3 regions of the Bacillus sp. EB106-07-01-XG149 genome follow, and region 1 is predicted to be linked to each of the others. Evidence: riboswitches for the same ligand, from Rfam matches in the RefSeq annotation. Region 1 holds a riboswitch; each other region holds the start of a gene.

Region 1 (6,630 bases):
GGATTAAACTAATATGTTAGCATGATGTATCTGAGACATTATATAATATAAGTATACAGTTAGTAATTTCGACAGTTTTTTAAAATTTGTCATTCCTAATTTTAAATAAGAGAAAAAATGATATACTGATAGATATAAGTATTATGAAAGATTTTGAATATAACAATATTCATTGTTAATGATGTAATAATGGATTAATATTTCCTATGTAGACAAAAGGGAAGGGGAATTATATGAGGGCTGTACAGCGCGATCCAAATTGGAATTTGGTTACAGATACATATATAGAACCAAATAATTTCGCTGAATTATTTTCTTTGCTTGTACCTTGTCATCCAAAAGGTGAAGGGAAAGAACGGACTATATTAGTGTGGAAAGAAAAAGAATTTTATAAAGAAGAAAATTTAGCGGCATTTATCGTATATGGAATGGATAAAGTAAAGAATTTGCCGCAGTTTCATAAAGATGAAATTCCAACTCTAGTACGTATTCTTCGCTTATGCCAAGAGATTGGTTGGTATGAAGAAGCAAATACATTTATGATAACTCAAGGACTAGCTGAGTTTGTTCACACTTCATTGGAATATGAAACGTGGGATCTGTTGACGCAAGCGGTTGCTTTAAACTATTTAATTATTAAATATCGTATGGGTGAATTGACTGATGGGGATGTAGAAATTTGGGATAGGGTTAAATTTAATGAGAAATGTATAACGGATTGTAAACAACTATTATCTCATAAAGAAGTATTGGAATTTACATTCTTTTATATGTGTAAGAGAGCTAAATTACTATCAAAAGAGCAATTAAATAGTGATATGATGAGTCTAGCGATGTATTGTAATACGTTTGTGTATGACTTATACACACATGACTTATTACGAAAATATCGTAAGTGTACAGACTTCCTATCATATTATGGACCTAGTCAAGCGGTGTTAGCTTGTCAAAGAGCTGTACTTTCTCAAATTTCAGATCGATTAGACCCATTGAAAACTACTCATGTAGATGATTATTTATATGTAATGAAAGAAATGATGGAGCATATGACGATAGGGATAATGGATCGATATGATCATTTTATCGGAAAGTTATTATCATATGTGCCATTTTTCGAAATGATTCAAGTTCCGCAACATGCATATTATTGTGAAGAATTACTGTATATTTGTAAGGGCATTGAATATAAAGAAGAAATATTACGCAATTATATATTTATACAATTACATGATTGTTTACCATCATTCTTTAAACTATTTCTTAAAAATAAGCGTTATGCAACGATTCATGACATTCTGTTCTATTGGTGTGATGATGAACAAAGAATGAGTTTAGAGAAAAAATATAATCTTAGCTTTATTTATGAAAAATATGCTTGTGGATAAAGAGCATTTTCTATATAAAAAATTTATATAAATTAAAAAGGATCTCAAGTTTATGTGAGATCCTTTTTTTTATTAGTAAAGCAAGGAGAACGCAATTAAGACGAGAAATAAAATTCCATAAAGGAGAAATTGTGCCGTATTGCTTCCTTGTATACCAAAAAAAGTATTTATTTTTGTGTATAAATTCAATATATATTTTAGCGGATTATCTTTGAAAGATCGGTACACAATGTCTCCTCTTTCTAAGCTTTTTGTTCGTGTTTTTTGTTAGTAGGGACATGAATGTATCTAGCTATGAATAATAAAACAGCCATAAAGAATACAGGAAATACGGTAGATAAATAAAAACCATTACTAATAATATTTGTTATTAGGGCACTTAATAGAAAGATGGCATTATATATATGGGCAATTTTTTGTTTTAATTGTACTTGAAAGGATTCCATCATAATTTCTAAAGCAACAAAAGCAATGATAATAGATAAAAATACAGTGTTTGTATTGTAAATGATTAAACAATAGATTAAACCTAAAAAGGCGAAGTATTCAATTAAGAGAGGTATATTGATATTGCGTTGCATACAATTTACCTAACTAAATATGGCAGTGGGTTTACTGCATTTGTTTTTTCAAAATTCCATTCTCCATTGTGTAATTCAAAATGAAGATGTTGCCCGTATGAATGACCTGTGTTTCCCATATGACCTACTAATTGTCCAGCTTGTACTTGATCACCAGCTTGTACAGTGCGATCTTTCATGTGTGCATAGACTGTTGTATATAATTTCCCGTTTATTTGATGGGCGATGAACACAACATTGCCATAGCTAGCTGAATAATATGATTTCACAACTTTACCTGCAGCTGCCGCCTGGATAGAGACATTACCTTGAGCTGCAATATCTATACCATAATGCATTTGTTCCCAGCGTATATCAAAGGTTGAGCTAATTCTTCCTTGAGTAGGGAATTTGAAAACTGCTGGAATGGAAGTAGGTTGAGCCGTTTGAGCTTGTGATTGATTTTGCATCACATAATGTTTTGCTACGTATCCGTATCCTGTGCCAAAACGAATTTTATACCAAGTTCCTACAGTTTCCACTACTTGTATTTGTGTACCATTTTGTAATGAACCAAGTAGTGCACTACTTGTACTAGCGTTGCCACGTACATTAAGTTTAGGTGTTGCAACTGTGTATTTCGTATTATTTTGAACTGTGATGCCTTTTACTAAAGGCTGTGAACCATTAGCCACAAATGCTTTTTGTACGTAACCTGTTTTGCCATTATGTAAAATTTTATACCACTCGCCTTGTTCTTCTTGAATGGTAATGAATTTTCCATTTGGTAATACATCTAAAATTGAAGATTCTAAATTAGGTTCAGAACGAACGTTTAATGCATTGGCATTAACGATGTATTGATTATTAGATTGAAGTTTGTTTTTTAGTAGAATAGCATCTTTTTGTACGTAACCTACTTTATTATTAACAGATACTTTATACCAGCCATTAGTTGTTTCAAGTATGTTCACTTTCGTATTAAAGCGAATTGTATCAATTGATGAGCTATTTGCGTTATCTTTTGTATGTAAGGCTACTTGATCGACTTTGACATATCCAGTTTTCACATTAGATAATTGTTCAGCGTTGGCTGTTTGTACATTTGTTTCTCCCATAGAAGGAAGTAAAGAGGCAATTGCGACAGTAGTTGCTGTTAAAGCAGTAGCTTTCATATTCATATAATAGAGACCTCCTCTAGTTGTATAGTTGTAATTTTATTATAGTATAAAGATATAATATAGTGGGTGTATTCACATAAATGTAATATGAAATCAATATAAAAATAAATTTTTTGAGGATAATGATTCCTTTTTATCCGATTAATTAGGATAATAATTTCTAAGATAGAATATAAGTATTATATAGTTTTGTTATTTTGTTGACAATTGAGAAAATTAAAACAGTTGATGATGTCTTATTACGATGTTATACTGACAGTGATAATTTCATAGTTTGCTAGGAGAGCTGGTGTTGCCAGCTGAGAGTAGGCCGTAAGCCTTTGATCCTTTTCATTACCTGATCTAGATTATGCTAGCGTAGGGAAGCAATTCGGACACTAATAATAAGTCCCCGTTTCTTTGCGTATAGAAACGGGGCTTTTTTGTTTGAAAATTTCATATTGAAACCACTAGGGGTGCTTGTTGTGCTGAGAGAGGAATAATCCTTAACCCTTATAACACCTGATCTAGGTAATACTAGCGAAGGGAAGTGGAGCAACGAATAAATTATAATTTTATTTGCTGTAACCACTTCTTATTTAGAAGTGGTTTTTTATTTAGATATATAAATCGAAAGGGGATAGAGAAATGAAATTTTGCGATAGATTATTAGAAACTGTACAACCAGTTTGGGAGATGAGTCATAATCATCCGTTTGTAGTAGGTATGGGGGATGGCACGTTAGAAAAAGATAAGTTTCAGTATTACGTTATTCAAGATTATTTATATTTGTTAGATTATGCAAAGCTATATGCGATTGGTGTTGTAAAAGCAACGAACCCACAAGTAATGGGGAAATTTGCTGAACAAATTGATGGCATATTAAATGGAGAAATGACAATCCATAAACAGTATGCAAAAAGACTTGGAATTTCTATAGAAGAGATAGAGTCTGCAAAGCCATCTGCTAAAAATTTAGCTTATACAAATTACATGATGTCTGTATCTCAAAATGGCACACTTGCGGAATTAATAGCAGCACTTCTTCCATGTATGTGGAGCTACTGGGAAATTGGAAAGCGTTTAAATGATATTCCTGGAGCAAGAGATCATGAGTTCTTTGGTGAGTGGATTCAAGGATATAGTTCTGAAGAATACGGTAACCTTTGTATTTGGTTAATCGATTTATTAAATGAAATGGCAGTTGGAAAGTCTGAAAAAGAGCTAGATCGATTAGAGGAGATTTTCCTATATTCCAGTCGATTTGAATATTTATTCTGGGATATGTCCTATCGTAAGGAGATGTGGGGATTTGAGGAGCAAGAACATACTACAGTTTCATAATGTTTCTTTTCATTATGATGAGAAACCAATCATCAATGAATTAAATGCTTCTATACAAGATAAAGAGTTTGTAAGTATTATCGGACCGAGTGGATGCGGGAAAAGTACTCTATTTCGCCTTATTACAGGTTTAGAAGAAGTAAGTACTGGGCAGATAGAGCTGACAGAAACGAAGAGCCATCCTGTAGGGTATATGCCCCAAAAAGATATGCTCCTGCCGTGGCGAACGATTATTGAGAATGCTGCTCTGCCGCTAGAGTGTCAAGGTGTACAGAAGAAAGAAGCACAAATAAAGGCCAAGGAACTGCTACATAAATTTGGCTTACAAGGGTATGAGACAAAATATCCGAAAGATTTATCTGGTGGTATGAGACAACGCGTATCTTTTATTCGAACTTTATTAACAGGCGGGGAGATATTGTTGTTAGATGAACCGTTTAGCGCGTTGGACGCTTTAACGAAGGCATCTTTGCAAGAATGGCTGTTTGAACAATGGAAAGAGTGGGAAAAAACAATTTTATTTATCACTCATGATGTGGAAGAAGCGTTGTTTCTTTCTAATCGAATTTTAGTAGTAGAGCAGCAACCGATAACTACTTTAACCGAGAGGGTTGTACCGCTTGATCGTAATCGAACAAGAAAAGATTTATATAAGCCTGAAGTGTTAGCGCTTAAAGATGAGCTTCTTAGTATGTTACAAAGGCAGGTACTCGTATGATGAACCGGTTGAAGGAGCTATTACCTGCCCTTACACTTTCTAGTATTTTACTTGCCTTTTGGGAAGTAGGCGCAAGAATCGTAGATGAAATGTACATTTTACCGTCACCGTCTGCAATTGTGATGAAGATATGGAAACTAAAAGATATATTATTTACGGTTCATTTGCCGGCAACCTTATCGGTCGTTTTAATAGGGGTGGCTATTTCTATCGTACTTGGGGTAGGGCTAGCGATGTTAATGAATGTGAGTAATTGGATGGAGAGAGCATTTTATCCATTATTAGTTGCCTCACAAACGATTCCTATTACAGCGCTTGCGCCGCTTTTCGTTTTATGGTTTGGATATACGATCTGGAGTAAGGTTGTTGTTACTGTTTTAATTACGTTTTTCCCAATTGCGGTCAATACGTATGATGGACTACGCAGTACGAAAAAAGAATGGGAGGAGCTCTTAGTTACGTATGGGGCAACGAAAAAAGATGTTTTTCTTAAATTAAAGTTACCATCTGCTCTTCCTTATTTTTTCTCAGCTTTAAAAATTGCAGTTCCGCTTAGTGTAATTGGGGCAGCAATCGGTGAGTGGCTCGGTGCACAAGCTGGGCTTGGATATTTCAGTAAAAGAATGATGACGCAGTTAGACGGAGCAGGTGTATTTGCACCCATTGTATTGTTATCATTATTAGCTATTTTCTTCGTCATACTTATCTCAGTATTAGAAAAGAAATTTATTAGTTGGAGGAAGTATTCATGAAATTTTTAAAACGCATCTTTGTGTTGACATTATTAGTTGCAATGATCGCTGGATGTTCTAGTAATTCAGCGTCAGATAAGAATAAAAAAGAAAAAGAAATAACGGTCATGCTTGATTGGTACCCAAATGCGGTACATAGCTTTATTTATGCGGCGATTGAAAAAGGATACTTTAAAGAAGAAGGAGTCAAGGTGAATATTAAATTCCCTTCTAATCCGACTGATCCATTAACTTTAGCAGCTGCAGGAAAAGTAACGGTTGGCTTATATTATCAGCCAGATGTTGTCATGGCAAAAGCAAATGAACAAATTCCAGTGAAATCAATTGGAGCTGTCGTACGTTCACCATTAAATCATGTTGTATCGCTGAAATCAGCAGGCATTCAATCGCCAAAAGATTTAGAGGGGAAAACAGTTGGATATTCTGGAACACCTTTAAGTGAGATGTATTTAAAAACGATGGTAAAAGAAGCTGGTGGTAATCCAGATACAGTGAAAGTAGTCGATGTTGGCTTTGATCTAGTACCGGCATTAATTACGAAGAAAGTGGATGCGGTAACAGGGGCATACATTAACCATGAAGTACCTGTTATGCGTCATGAAGGTCATGAACCAGCATACTTTAATCCAGCCGATTACGGTGTACCGAATTATCATGAGCTTGTATTTGTAACAGGTGATAAAACGTTGAAAAAAGATAAAGAAGCGTTAC
Region 2 (6,630 bases), on a different contig from region 1:
TATAGAACAATTGCTGAAAAGCTATCACGTTTACCGAAATAGGTAATAATAAAGCGCTCTCGATGGAATTCGAGGGCGCTTTATATTATATTGAAAGAGGGATATGGTAGAAAAATATGGGGGGATATTATGAAAGTTCAAGTTGTATTATCAGGATATGGGACAGTAGGAAGAGAGTTTATAAAATTATTAAATGAAAAATATTTATATATAAATGAATCATATGGAATAGATTTAGTGGTAAGCGCTGTATTAGGTAGAAATGTTGCAATACATAATGAGGATGGATTATCTATTCATCACTTATTAACGTACGGTGGCGGTAGCGCTGCAATTGAAGAATACATTGAACATCATCCAGAGGAACGAGCAACAACTAGCATAAGTGGAACTGTATTAGTAGAATCAACAGTTACAAACCTTAAAGATGGAAATCCAGGAAAACAATATATAAAACAAGCGATTGAGAAACATATGGATATTGTCGCAATTTCAAAAGGCGCACTCGTTACAAACTGGAGAGAACTAAATGAAGCAGCAAAAATCGCAAATGTACGAATTCGATATAGTGGTGCAACTGCGGCCGCATTACCGACACTTGATATTGGTCAATTTAGTTTAGCTGGTTGCCATATTGAAAAAATAGAAGGAATATTAAACGGGACAACAAATTATATTCTTACGAAAATGAATGAGGAAGATATTACGTTTGAAGAAGCACTGAAAGAAGCGCAAAGTAAAGGGATTGCTGAAACGAACCCAATATTAGATGTAAGTGGTTCTGATAGTGCGTGTAAATTGTTACTTTTGACAAATAGTTTAATGGGAACAGAAAATACGCTTACTGATATACATATAAAAGGAATCGAACATGTTACAAAACAACAAATTCGAAATGCTAAAGAACAAAATAAATATATTAAATTAATAGCTTCAGCATATAAGGATAAGGACGGTAAAGTGGTTCTTCATGTGGAACCGTACGAAATAGATAAAGATCATCCGCTAGCAAAAGTAAATGGGACAGAAAAAGGAATTACGTTCTTTACAGATACGATGGGGCAAGTTACTACAATTGGTGGTGCTTCCAATCCACGCGGAGCCGCAGCAGCAGCTTTAAAAGATGTAATTAACTTATACCGCAAAGATTTATCCCTTAGTAATAGGCAGTAAAATGCCTGTTACTAAGGGATAATAATCAGTGGGTGATAATCAGCCCCATTGATTAAAGTTCCACTTTATAAGACCGTACCGCCCTTTATAAAAAATACATATGTAGTGGACCTTTTGAGAATGAAATAAATATGCAAAAATGATTGCAGGGGGTAAGGAATTGTTTAAAGATTTTAAAGTTGTGAAAGATCGTCCCGTTTATATTCAATTGAAAGATTATTTGAAAAAGATGATTATGAAAGGTCATTTGCTCGGGGATCAAAAAATCCCTTCAACTAGGGAATTAAGTGAATTACTAAGTGTGAGCAGAAATACTGTACTCGCTGCTTATGCGGATTTAGAGCAAGAAGGACTCATTTATGCAGTTAAAGGTAAAGGGAATTTTGTAGCTAAGGTTGATATATCGAACACTTCGTCTGTTGAAATAGATTGGAAAAATAAACTTAATACCGTTACCTTATTAGCGGATGAATTAGATTTAATGAAACATGGTGTTCGCTGGGAAAAAGGAATGATTGTTTTTAATAGCATTGCTCCGGACGAAAAGCTATTTGATGTGGAAAATTTCAAAAGAGCTTTTCTTACTCGTATGTCCATTGAAGGGGATGTCGTATTAAACTACGGATACGCAAAAGGTTATAGACCGTTAATGAATTATCTACTTCATTATATGGAAATGAAAGGTGTAGATATTTCGAACAAAGATATTTTAATTACAAATGGATTTACAGAAGGATTAGACATCGTGCTATCCTCGTTATCAAAGAAATCAGGGCGGGTTATTTGTGAGAATCCAACTCACCATGCTGCATTGAAGCTTTTCCGTTTACATGGACTTGAAGTTCACGGAATTAATATGAATGAAGATGGCATCGATACGAACGAAGTAGAAAAAAGTTTGCGTGAAAAAGAGTTTGATTTCGCATATTTAATTCCTTCCTATCATAATCCAACCGGTATTGTTACGAGTTCGGAGAAAAGAACGGAACTGATGAGATTATTCTCAAAATATAAGGTTCCTATTATAGAAGATGGATTTAATGAAGAGCTACGTTATTCAGGTTCACATTTAGCACCATTATTAACTTTTGCTGGCGCTGGTAATAATGTAATTTATATTAGTAGCTTTTCAAAGGTACTTTTCCCTGGCTTACGTGTAGGCTGGATCATCGCAGATAAAGAGCTGATTCATCATTTAGAAAGTGTAAAAAGAGCAAGAACGATTCACACATCTACGTTAGATCAAGCTGTTCTATTTCAATATTTACATGAAGGATATTTTGAAAAATATTTAAAAAAGGCAAGATCAGTTTATAAGAAAAAATATGAGTTAGCTGTTGGGGCGTGTAATGAGTACATTCCGTTTCAAAGAATGACCGGTGATGGTGGACTTCATTTATTTATAGAGTTAGAAGAAAAAATTCATGCCCGCACACTTTTACAAAAGTGTTATGAGCAAGGGGTTACATTTTCTCCTGGAGATGTTTTTTATTCTGATGGAGGAGGAGCGACTACTTTTCGATTAGGATTTTCACGTCTGAAAGAAGAAGAAATAGTTCGTGGAATCAAAATAATCGGTGATACAATAAAAAATGAAATTTGGAGTTGAGGAAATGAGAATTGGCGTTATTATGGGTGGAGTATCCTCTGAAAAACAAGTATCAATTATGACTGGAAATGAAATGATTGCAAATTTAGATAAAAATAAATATGAAATCGTACCAATTACGTTAAATGAAAAAATAGATTTAATCGAAAAAGCGAAAGACATTGATTTTGCGCTGCTCGCATTACACGGAAAATACGGAGAAGATGGGACGGTTCAAGGCACGCTTGAAAGTTTAGGTATTCCTTATAGCGGGAGCAATATGTTATCTAGCGGTATGTGTATGGACAAAAATATTTCGAAAAAGATTTTACGCTATGAAGGTATAGAAACACCCGATTGGATTGAACTTACAAAAATGGCGGATCTAAATCTTGATGAATTAGATAAGTTAGGATTTCCGTTAGTGGTAAAACCAAACTCTGGTGGATCAAGTGTTGGGGTAAAGATTGTATATGATAAAGATGAATTAATTTCAATGCTGGAAACTGTGTTTGAATGGGATTCTGAAGTAGTAATAGAGAAGTATATAAAAGGTGATGAGATTACATGTTCAATTTTTGATGGAAAACAGTTACCTATTATTTCAATCCGACATGCAGCTGAGTTCTTTGATTACAATGCAAAATATGATGATGTTAGTACAATTGAAGAAGTTATCGAGCTTCCAGCTGAATTGAAGGAACGTGTAAACAAAGCGTCACTGGCTTGTTATAAAGCATTGAAATGCAGCGTTTATGCAAGGGTGGATATGATGGTAAAGGACGGAATTCCATATGTAATGGAGGTTAATACATTACCAGGGATGACACAAGCAAGTTTACTACCGAAAAGTGCAGATGCAGCTGGTATTCATTATAGTAAACTATTAGATATGATTATTGAAACTTCATTAAAAGTAAGAAAAGAAGAAGGGTTTTAAGTAGCAGTATCATGAATGTTTTTGACAGTAACATGAAGTATGTTATGATGAATACAATACGAAAATTAAATATTTATCCACTAGGGGGGCCTATTATAGGCTGAGATCAAACGAGAATTTGAGACTCTTAGTACCTGATCTGGTTAATACTAGCGTAGGGAAGTGGGAAGACATTACTATTTTATGAATAAATACTGTCACTTTCACTTTCTTTACGTTTGTAAAGAAAGTTTTTTTATTTTACAGATTTAATAACTGTGGGTAAATACTTAAATTTTATACTTTATTGGAGGGATTTAAATGAAATTTTCACAATCATTACGTCAAGAAGTAGATTCAATTTGGGAAGCTAGTTTTCATCACCCTTTTGTAAAACAACTTGGTGAAGGAACTTTAGATTTAGCTAGTTTTCGCTATTATGTGCTTCAAGATTCATATTATTTGAGTCACTTTGCTAGAGTACAAACTTTAGGAGCTGCAAAAGCACTGGAATTAGAAACAACAGCTCGTATGGCACACCATGCTCAAAATACATACGAGGCGGAATTATCTTTACATGAGAATTTTGCGGAGAAACTAGGGATAACACAAGAAGAAAAAGATAATTTTATCCCTGCTCCAACTGCATACGCTTATACTTCACATATGTATCGTGCTGCGTATGAAGGACATTTAGGCGATATCATTGCAGCAATTTTACCTTGCTATTGGTTGTATTATGAAATTGGTGAGCGTTTAAAAGAGTATCAGCCAGAAGAGCCAATTTATAACGAATGGATTTCTGCTTATGGATCTGATTGGTTCCGTACGCTAGTTGAAGAGCAAATTACAAGATTAGATACTATCGCTGAAAACGTAACAGAGTCTGACCGTAAGCGAATGAAACAGCATTTCATTATTAGCAGTCAATATGAATATTCATTTTGGGAAATGGCTTATACTTTAGAAAAGTGGCCAGTGAATACAGAAGTAGAAGATGTCATTGGATAATGAGTAGGGGTATTGCTATACATAGGTATGGATAATACCTATGTATATGATTTCATAAAAGAAGTATCGCAAAAAGACGCATCAATCTAAGTGCGTCTTTTTTCAATTTATAAAAATGAGCCTATGGAAAAATAACCTAAAAATAGGTATATGAACAAGGTGCATTATCTAGTGATAGGTCATATTTTGTAGGGGTACGTATTGAACTTAGTTTATAGCGCTATTTCTACTTAGATTTAACGAACAGAAATATAGGAAAGCATTGAAAAGGTTGAAGTTTATAAACGGAGGTCATGAAAATGAATAAGTTTCAACAAGAACTACAAGCGTTAAGCCTTAATGATTACCAATCTGGAAATATTGTGTATTGGGACCAGCAAAACCAATATCCATATTACTATATTGAAGATGATGCTCGTCGCTGTGGCGGTTGTGGTCGCTGTGGTGGTTGTGGCGGTCGCTGTGGTGGATTTCGTTGTGGTGGATTCCGTTGTATTGGTTGCTTCGGTTGTTTTGGTTGTGGCGGTTGTGGTGGCTGTGGTAGTTGTGGTGGTTGTTCTAATTGTTTTAGTGGTTTTAATGGTACTACTGATACAACTGGTACTATTGTAACATATGAATATTGATTAGAGAAAAAAGGAATCCATTTGTGAAGTATTATACAATTTTTATAAAAAAATTTAATCAAAACACATGTAGCATCCTTTAATTTAAAGAAACAATTTATCCCACCTTTTTATAAACATTGTGACTTTATTTCAAATCAACAATCGAATGTCTTTTTTATGTTCTATACCATTTATGCGATCTTTGACTTTCGTAAGTAAATTTATTGCACCAGAACCAAAAAGAAGGGCTTCTATCAGCCCTTTTTTCTTTTTTCATATTTCTCATATAATTAAACTTAATCATAAAAAAATCTTACCACCTTATAAATTTTTACAACTATGTAACTATTTTTATTAAATGCACCGCTCTAGTATACAAAATTAAGAACTTGAGATAAGGCGCTTTGTTTCTGTAAGATGTTTTTGTTTTACTTTATATTACGATTTATAGACCTGAAACCATTTTATTGTGATATAATTTGTTTTTGTCATTATGAATGTATATATGTTAGGAGTTTTTTATGGAAATCGGTTCTGAATTAAAAAATGGTCGCCACTCATTTTTTGATGGTGGATTATTCAGCTTTATTGGTTGGAGTATCCTTGGTGTACTTATTACAGTTTTTACCCTTGGTATTTGTTACCCTTGGGCTTTATGTATGGTTTATGGTTGGAAAATAAATCATACAGTAGTTAACGGGCACCGTATGAAATTCAATGGTTCTGCTGTAGGCTTGTTTGGTAATTGGATAAAATGGTTGCTCTTATCAATTATCACTCTAGGAATCTACTCATTCTGGGTTTTCATTAAACTTGAAGACTGGAAAGTAAAAAATACTACATTTATCAATTAAAAAACATTAGCTTTATAATACCAGTCTATAACGACTGGTATTTTTATTTATGGTATGAAAAACGAAAATATAGATAAATAGCCCATGCTCATTCAGTTAACAAATATGAATACCTCCAGAACAAAAATTCCATACATTTTGAAAGAAACCTTTTTATTTTTCGCTCTGAAGAATATCCGTTTCTTAAGTTAATGGTTTTGAAGTCATCCTTAAATGAAAATTTTCTGTCTCTACATTTAGTTATTTTGAGACTTTTCTTTTTCTTAAACTGTTGGATATGAGTACCTTCTAGTATAAATTTACCATTTAAAAAAGTGATTCTAACAACATTAGGATTGTATCATATAGCACAATGTAATTTGTGTTACATAGCAAGAAAAATAATCAAAATTTAAAGCCTGAAAAAGAAGCACCAAAGCAAATTACATTGGTGTTTCTTTTTTTGCGCTTTCGGGCACAGTGGTTCCTGCAGCACTA
Region 3 (5,619 bases), on a different contig from region 1:
CAATTTCTTACGTTACTACTCTGCATTTTTATTGGCGCACGCCTAGGCGGAGTTGGGCTAGGAGTAATGGGTGGCGTTGGTATGGCAATACTTGTTTTCGTCTTCCACTTACAACCTACAGCTCCTCCTATTGATGTAATGCTTATGATTTTAGCAGTAATTACAGCTGCCGGTGCACTGCAAGCTGCTGGAGGAATGGACTACCTTGTTCATCTGGCTGAGAAAGCATTGCGAAAAAATCCAAAGCGCATTACATTCTTTGCTCCAATTGTTACTTATTTATTTACACTGTGCGCAGGAACTGGTCACGTTGCTTATTCTGTACTTCCTGTTATCGCAGAAGTCTCTCGCGAATCTGGGATTAGACCGGAACGACCAATGTCAATTGCCGTAATCGCTTCCCAACAAGCAATTACAGCTAGCCCTATATCAGCTGCGACAGTTGCACTTTTAGCAATGCTAGCTGACTATAAAATCACTTTATTAGATATTTTAAAAGTAAGTATTCCTTCTACCTTCATCGCTTGTATGGTAGCTGCATTTGTTGCTAGCAAAATGGGGAAAGAATTAAATGAAGACCCTGAATACTTGAAACGTTTAAAAGAAGGAATGATTCCTAAAATTGAAGAGAAGAAAGAATTTGTTGGTTTAAAAGGCGCTAAACTATCCGTTATCCTTTTCTTAGTAGGAACTTTCCTTGTCGTACTTCTCGGTTCATTTGAAGCACTTCGTCCAGGATGGGTGGTTGACGGGAAGTTAGTTCGTCTTTCCATGCCAAACACAATTGAAATGGTTATGTTAACTATCGCAGCTCTTATTATTATTTTCTGCAAACCAAATGTAGAAAGCATCGTGTCTGGTAACGTCTTTAAAGCGGGGGCAACAGCAGTTGTTGCTATTTTCGGTATCGCTTGGATGGGAGATACTTTCTTTAACGGAAACTTAAATATGATTCAAGGATCAATTCAGCACCTAGTAACAAGTGCACCATGGCTATTTGCCATCGCATTATTCATTCTATCTATTTTACTATATAGCCAAGCAGCAACAGTACGTGCTTTAATGCCTCTTGGATTATCACTCGGTATTCCACCAGCACTACTAATCGCAATGTTCCCTGCAGTAAATGGATATTTCTTCATTCCAAACTATGGAACGATCGTTGCTGCCATTAACTTTGATCGCACTGGTACAACAGGCATTGGTAAATATGTTTTAAATCATAGCTTTATGATTCCAGGCCTAATCGCAACATTCACTTCTATCGGAATTGGAATGCTCTTAATATCAATTATGTTTTAAAGAAAAAGCACAAACCTACAATTTTAAAGGGTTTGTGCTTTTTTAATCAAACGTTTGTTTAAATATTTTTAACCGTCCATTATGTTTTTTACTATTTTTGTGAAGTTCCCTTTTCCTACAAACTCCTATTTACTTCCTCTACTAGCTTCTTCGTACTTTCATACGGAGATTCAGCTAAACTAATCGCGGAAATAACAGAAACACCGTCCGCACCGGCTTCTATAACCGAAGCGGTATTTTCAATTGTAATCCCACCAATCCCAACGATTGGTATTATAATTTCTTGTTCTCTAAAATGAGCTAAACCTTTCGTTCCTTGCACTGCTTTCGTATCTTTTTTCGTACTCGTTGGGAAAATAGGGCCAACACCTAAATAATCAGCTCCGTTTTCAATTGCCCAGCGTGCTTCTTCAATTGTATGGGTAGATACACCAACAATTTTATCTCCCATTTTTTCACGAACAGAAGTAATTCCTTCATCATCTTGTCCAACATGCACGCCATCTGCATCTAACTCGAGAGCTAGTTCCACATCATCATTTACGATGAATGGTACACCGTACTCCTTACAGACTGCTTGTATTTCTTTCGCGAAACAAATACGTTTCTCTCCCGTTAAAGCGCCTCCCCCCTTTTCACGAAATTGAAAAATTGTTATACCGCCTTCAAGTGCATCTCTCAATACTTGTAGTGGCTCCTTCGCACAATTGTTACTTCCCATAATAAAATATACTGATAATAATCTAGACATTTCAGCCTTTGTAATACGCGACATCTAGTTCCCCTCCTTACTATATAAGCTCAATCTTCCCATACTTCTCAATATCATCTGAAGTTGTATTTGCTAACTGATTTAAAAATTCAATTTGGAAACTACCAGGTCCCTTTTCCACTGTCTTAACAGCTGCCAGTTCCGCAGCTACACCATAAAACGTTAATGCCGCTACTGCTGCCTTTACATAATCCTTTTCTACTGCTACAAATGCTCCTATTACAGAAGTTAGTAAACAACCAGTTCCCGTAACCTTCGTTAAAATAGAGTGACCATTTCGAATAAGAATCGCTCGCTCTCCATCTGTAACAACATCTTCTTTTCCAGTAATCACCGCTACTGTATTTAATTCATCCGCTGCCTGCCTTGCAATACTTACGACATTGCCATTTCCAGCACCGACGTCTACCCCTTTAATTTCCCAGCTCTCATTAATAACGTTTGCTATTTCAGCTGCATTTCCGCGAATAATCGCTAAATCAATTTCAGCCGGAATATGTCTCGCAACTTCTGTTCGATACGATGTTGCTCCTGCACCAACTGGATCAAACAGTACTGGTACATTGTTCACATTTGCTGATTTACCCGCAAGTAACATCGCTTCTACTTCTTCAGGACGAAGTGTCCCCATATTTAATACTAACGCTCCAGCAATGCTAGCCATTTCTGCTACTTCTTCTTTTGCATACGCCATTACAGGCGATGCCCCTAACGCTAACAAACCGTTAGCTGTAAAGTTTGTTACAACAACATTTGTAATATTATGAACGAGCGGATTAGATTCTCTCACCAAATCCACTACTTTACTAATTTCTTTCATATTCATCCTTCTCATCCCCTAACTATTGTGATGGGAGATACACAAAAGGGCACTTTGCGCGTACGCAAAGTGCCTGAACATGTGCTTTTACACTCTCCCTACGCTGGCATTATCCAACAGGTTCAAATGGTCAATGACGGATTAGTCATACTCTCAGTTTGCATCCACAAACTCCCATGTGTTTAGTATTCATCTACTTCAAAGTCTACTCTTATTCTACTAAAATAACAAGTTCTTTACTTTTCTATTTAATTATAGAAGAAACTGATAAAACAATAAGCATAATAAATAAGGATCTATTTTTCATAGTCTCATCATATTGCATATTATGTTCTGTCGCTATCATTTGATTTCAAACAGATTTTGTTCACTCCACAAAAAACCGATCAAACATGGAGCGAAACTGAATCTCAAGAAGATGTATGCTATAGTTAACGTATGGAAATTTGAAAGGATGTTTTTAATATGTCAAAAAGCGTTATAATCGCTGAAAAGCCTTCTGTTGCACGTGATATCGCTCGCGTACTGAAGTGCGATAAAAAGGGAAACGGCTACCTTGAAGGTAGTAAATATATTGTAACTTGGGCTTTAGGTCACCTTGTTACATTAGCAGATCCAGAAAGCTATGATGTGAAATATAAAAAGTGGAATTTAGAAGATTTACCGATGCTACCTGAGCGTTTGAAATTAACAGTTATTAAACAAACTGGGAAACAATTTAATGCTGTAAAAAGTCAGCTACTTAGAAAAGATGTAAATGAAATTATTGTAGCGACAGATGCTGGACGTGAAGGCGAATTAGTCGCACGTTGGATTATCGATAAAGTTAAAATACAGAAGCCTATTAAGCGTTTATGGATTTCATCTGTTACTGATAAAGCAATTAAAGATGGTTTTGCAAATTTAAAACCAGGTAAAGCATATGACAATTTATACGCTTCAGCAGTTGCACGTTCAGAGGCTGACTGGTATATCGGCCTTAATGCGACTCGAGCATTAACTACTCGCTTTAATGCCCAGCTGAATTGCGGCCGCGTGCAAACACCTACTGTCGCTATGATCGCTAATCGTGAAGATGAAATAAAGAACTTCAAAGCTCAAACTTACTACGGCATCGAAGCACAAACAACGAATCAGTTAAAACTAACTTGGCAAGATGCAAATGGTAATAGCCGCAGTTTTAATAAAGAAAAAATTGATGGTATTGTAAAAGGTTTAGATAAACATAATGCTACTGTTGTGGAAATTGATAAAAAACAGAAGAAGTCATTCTCTCCTGGTCTTTACGATTTAACTGAATTACAACGTGATGCAAATAAAAAGTTCGGTTACTCTGCGAAAGAAACGTTAAACATTATGCAGAAATTGTATGAGCAACATAAAGTGCTAACGTACCCTCGTACAGATTCACGCTATATTTCATCTGATATCGTTGGAACACTTCCAGAACGTCTAAAAGCATGTGGCGTTGGAGAGTACCGTCCTTTAGCACATAAAGTATTACAAAAGCCTATCAAGTCTAATAAGTCATTTGTTGATGATAGTAAAGTAAGTGATCATCACGCAATTATTCCGACAGAAGGATACGTTAACTTCTCGGCCTTCACAGATAAAGAACGTAAAATTTATGATTTAGTTGTAAAACGTTTCTTAGCTGTTTTATTCCCGGCCTTTGAATATGAACAACTAACGTTACGCACAAAAGTTGGCAATGAAACGTTCATCGCACGTGGAAAAACTATTCTACATGCCGGTTGGAAAGAAGTATATGAAAATCGCTTTGAAGATGATGATATAACTGATGACGTAAAAGAACAACTTCTACCTCACATTGAAAAAGGCGATACATTAACTGTAAAGTTAATTATGCAAACATCAGGTCAAACAAAAGCACCTGCACGATTTAACGAAGCGACTTTACTTTCAGCAATGGAAAATCCTACAAAATATATGGATACGCAAAACAAACAACTTGCTGACACGTTAAAATCAACTGGTGGATTAGGTACTGTAGCGACACGAGCTGATATTATCGACAAGCTATTCAATTCATTCTTACTTGAAAAACGTGGTAAAGATATTCACATTACTTCAAAAGGCCGTCAGTTACTTGATTTAGTTCCAGAAGAGTTAAAATCACCTACACTAACTGGTGAATGGGAACAAAAGCTTGAAGCAATTGCGAAGGGTAAACTGAAAAAAGAAGTATTCATTTCAGAAATGAAGAACTATACGAAAGAAATTGTTTCTGAAATTAAATCAAGTGATAAAAAATATAAACATGACAACATTTCAACGAAGTCTTGTCCAGACTGTGGTAAACCAATGCTGGAGGTAAACGGCAAAAAAGGAAAAATGCTCGTTTGCCAAGACCGTGAATGTGGTCATCGTAAAAATGTATCTCGTACAACAAACGCTCGTTGCCCACAATGTAAGAAGAAGTTAGAATTACGTGGTGAAGGTGCCGGACAAATTTTCGCATGTAAATGTGGCTATCGCGAGAAACTTTCTACATTCCAAGAGAGACGTAAAAAAGAATCCGGCAGCAAAGCTGATAAACGTGACGTCCAAAAATATATGAAACAACAGAACAAAGAGGAAGAACCATTAAATAATCCATTCGCAGAAGCATTAAAGAAATTAAAATTTGATTAAATAAAAAGGTTCCTACCTCTATTGCAGTGACCCCTGTCAAGTAGACAGTATTAAAAAAGCGCAACTAAGC

What was found. A riboswitch is a leader RNA that binds a small molecule or an ion and turns the genes downstream of it on or off. The one in region 1 is predicted to bind thiamine pyrophosphate.
Region 2: it holds a riboswitch for thiamine pyrophosphate, as region 1 does, so the genes downstream of both, tenA (thiaminase II) here and tenA (thiaminase II) in region 1, are expected to answer to the same signal.
Region 3: it holds a riboswitch for thiamine pyrophosphate, as region 1 does, so the genes downstream of both, thiM (hydroxyethylthiazole kinase) here and tenA (thiaminase II) in region 1, are expected to answer to the same signal.

What each region holds. Positions count from the first base shown of each region.
Region 1 is NZ_JBYTDP010000008.1:763-7,392, forward strand. It holds gene AC3WTA_RS24055 (DUF3965 domain-containing protein) at 234-1,385, shown strand; gene AC3WTA_RS24060 (hypothetical protein) at 1,628-1,966, opposite strand; gene AC3WTA_RS24065 (SH3 domain-containing protein) at 1,972-3,126, opposite strand; TPP riboswitch at 3,396-3,507, shown strand; TPP riboswitch at 3,568-3,671, shown strand; gene tenA (thiaminase II) at 3,754-4,449, shown strand; gene AC3WTA_RS24075 (ABC transporter ATP-binding protein) at 4,418-5,167, shown strand; gene AC3WTA_RS24080 (ABC transporter permease) at 5,167-5,919, shown strand; gene AC3WTA_RS24085 (ABC transporter substrate-binding protein) at 5,916-6,630, shown strand, end outside.
Region 2 is NZ_JBYTDP010000001.1:415,268-421,897, reverse strand. It holds gene AC3WTA_RS02265 (esterase/lipase family protein) at 1-42, shown strand, start outside; gene AC3WTA_RS02260 (homoserine dehydrogenase) at 130-1,173, shown strand; gene pdxR (MocR-like pyridoxine biosynthesis transcription factor PdxR) at 1,334-2,782, shown strand; gene ddlB (D-alanine--D-alanine ligase) at 2,787-3,701, shown strand; TPP riboswitch at 3,774-3,879, shown strand; gene tenA (thiaminase II) at 4,002-4,691, shown strand; gene AC3WTA_RS02240 (heterocycloanthracin/sonorensin family bacteriocin) at 4,985-5,317, shown strand; gene AC3WTA_RS02235 (DUF898 family protein) at 5,821-6,153, shown strand.
Region 3 is NZ_JBYTDP010000010.1:101,031-106,649, forward strand. It holds gene AC3WTA_RS26160 (anaerobic C4-dicarboxylate transporter family protein) at 1-1,302, shown strand, start outside; gene thiE (thiamine phosphate synthase) at 1,418-2,077, opposite strand; gene thiM (hydroxyethylthiazole kinase) at 2,094-2,900, opposite strand; TPP riboswitch at 2,973-3,082, opposite strand; gene topB (DNA topoisomerase III) at 3,360-5,549, shown strand.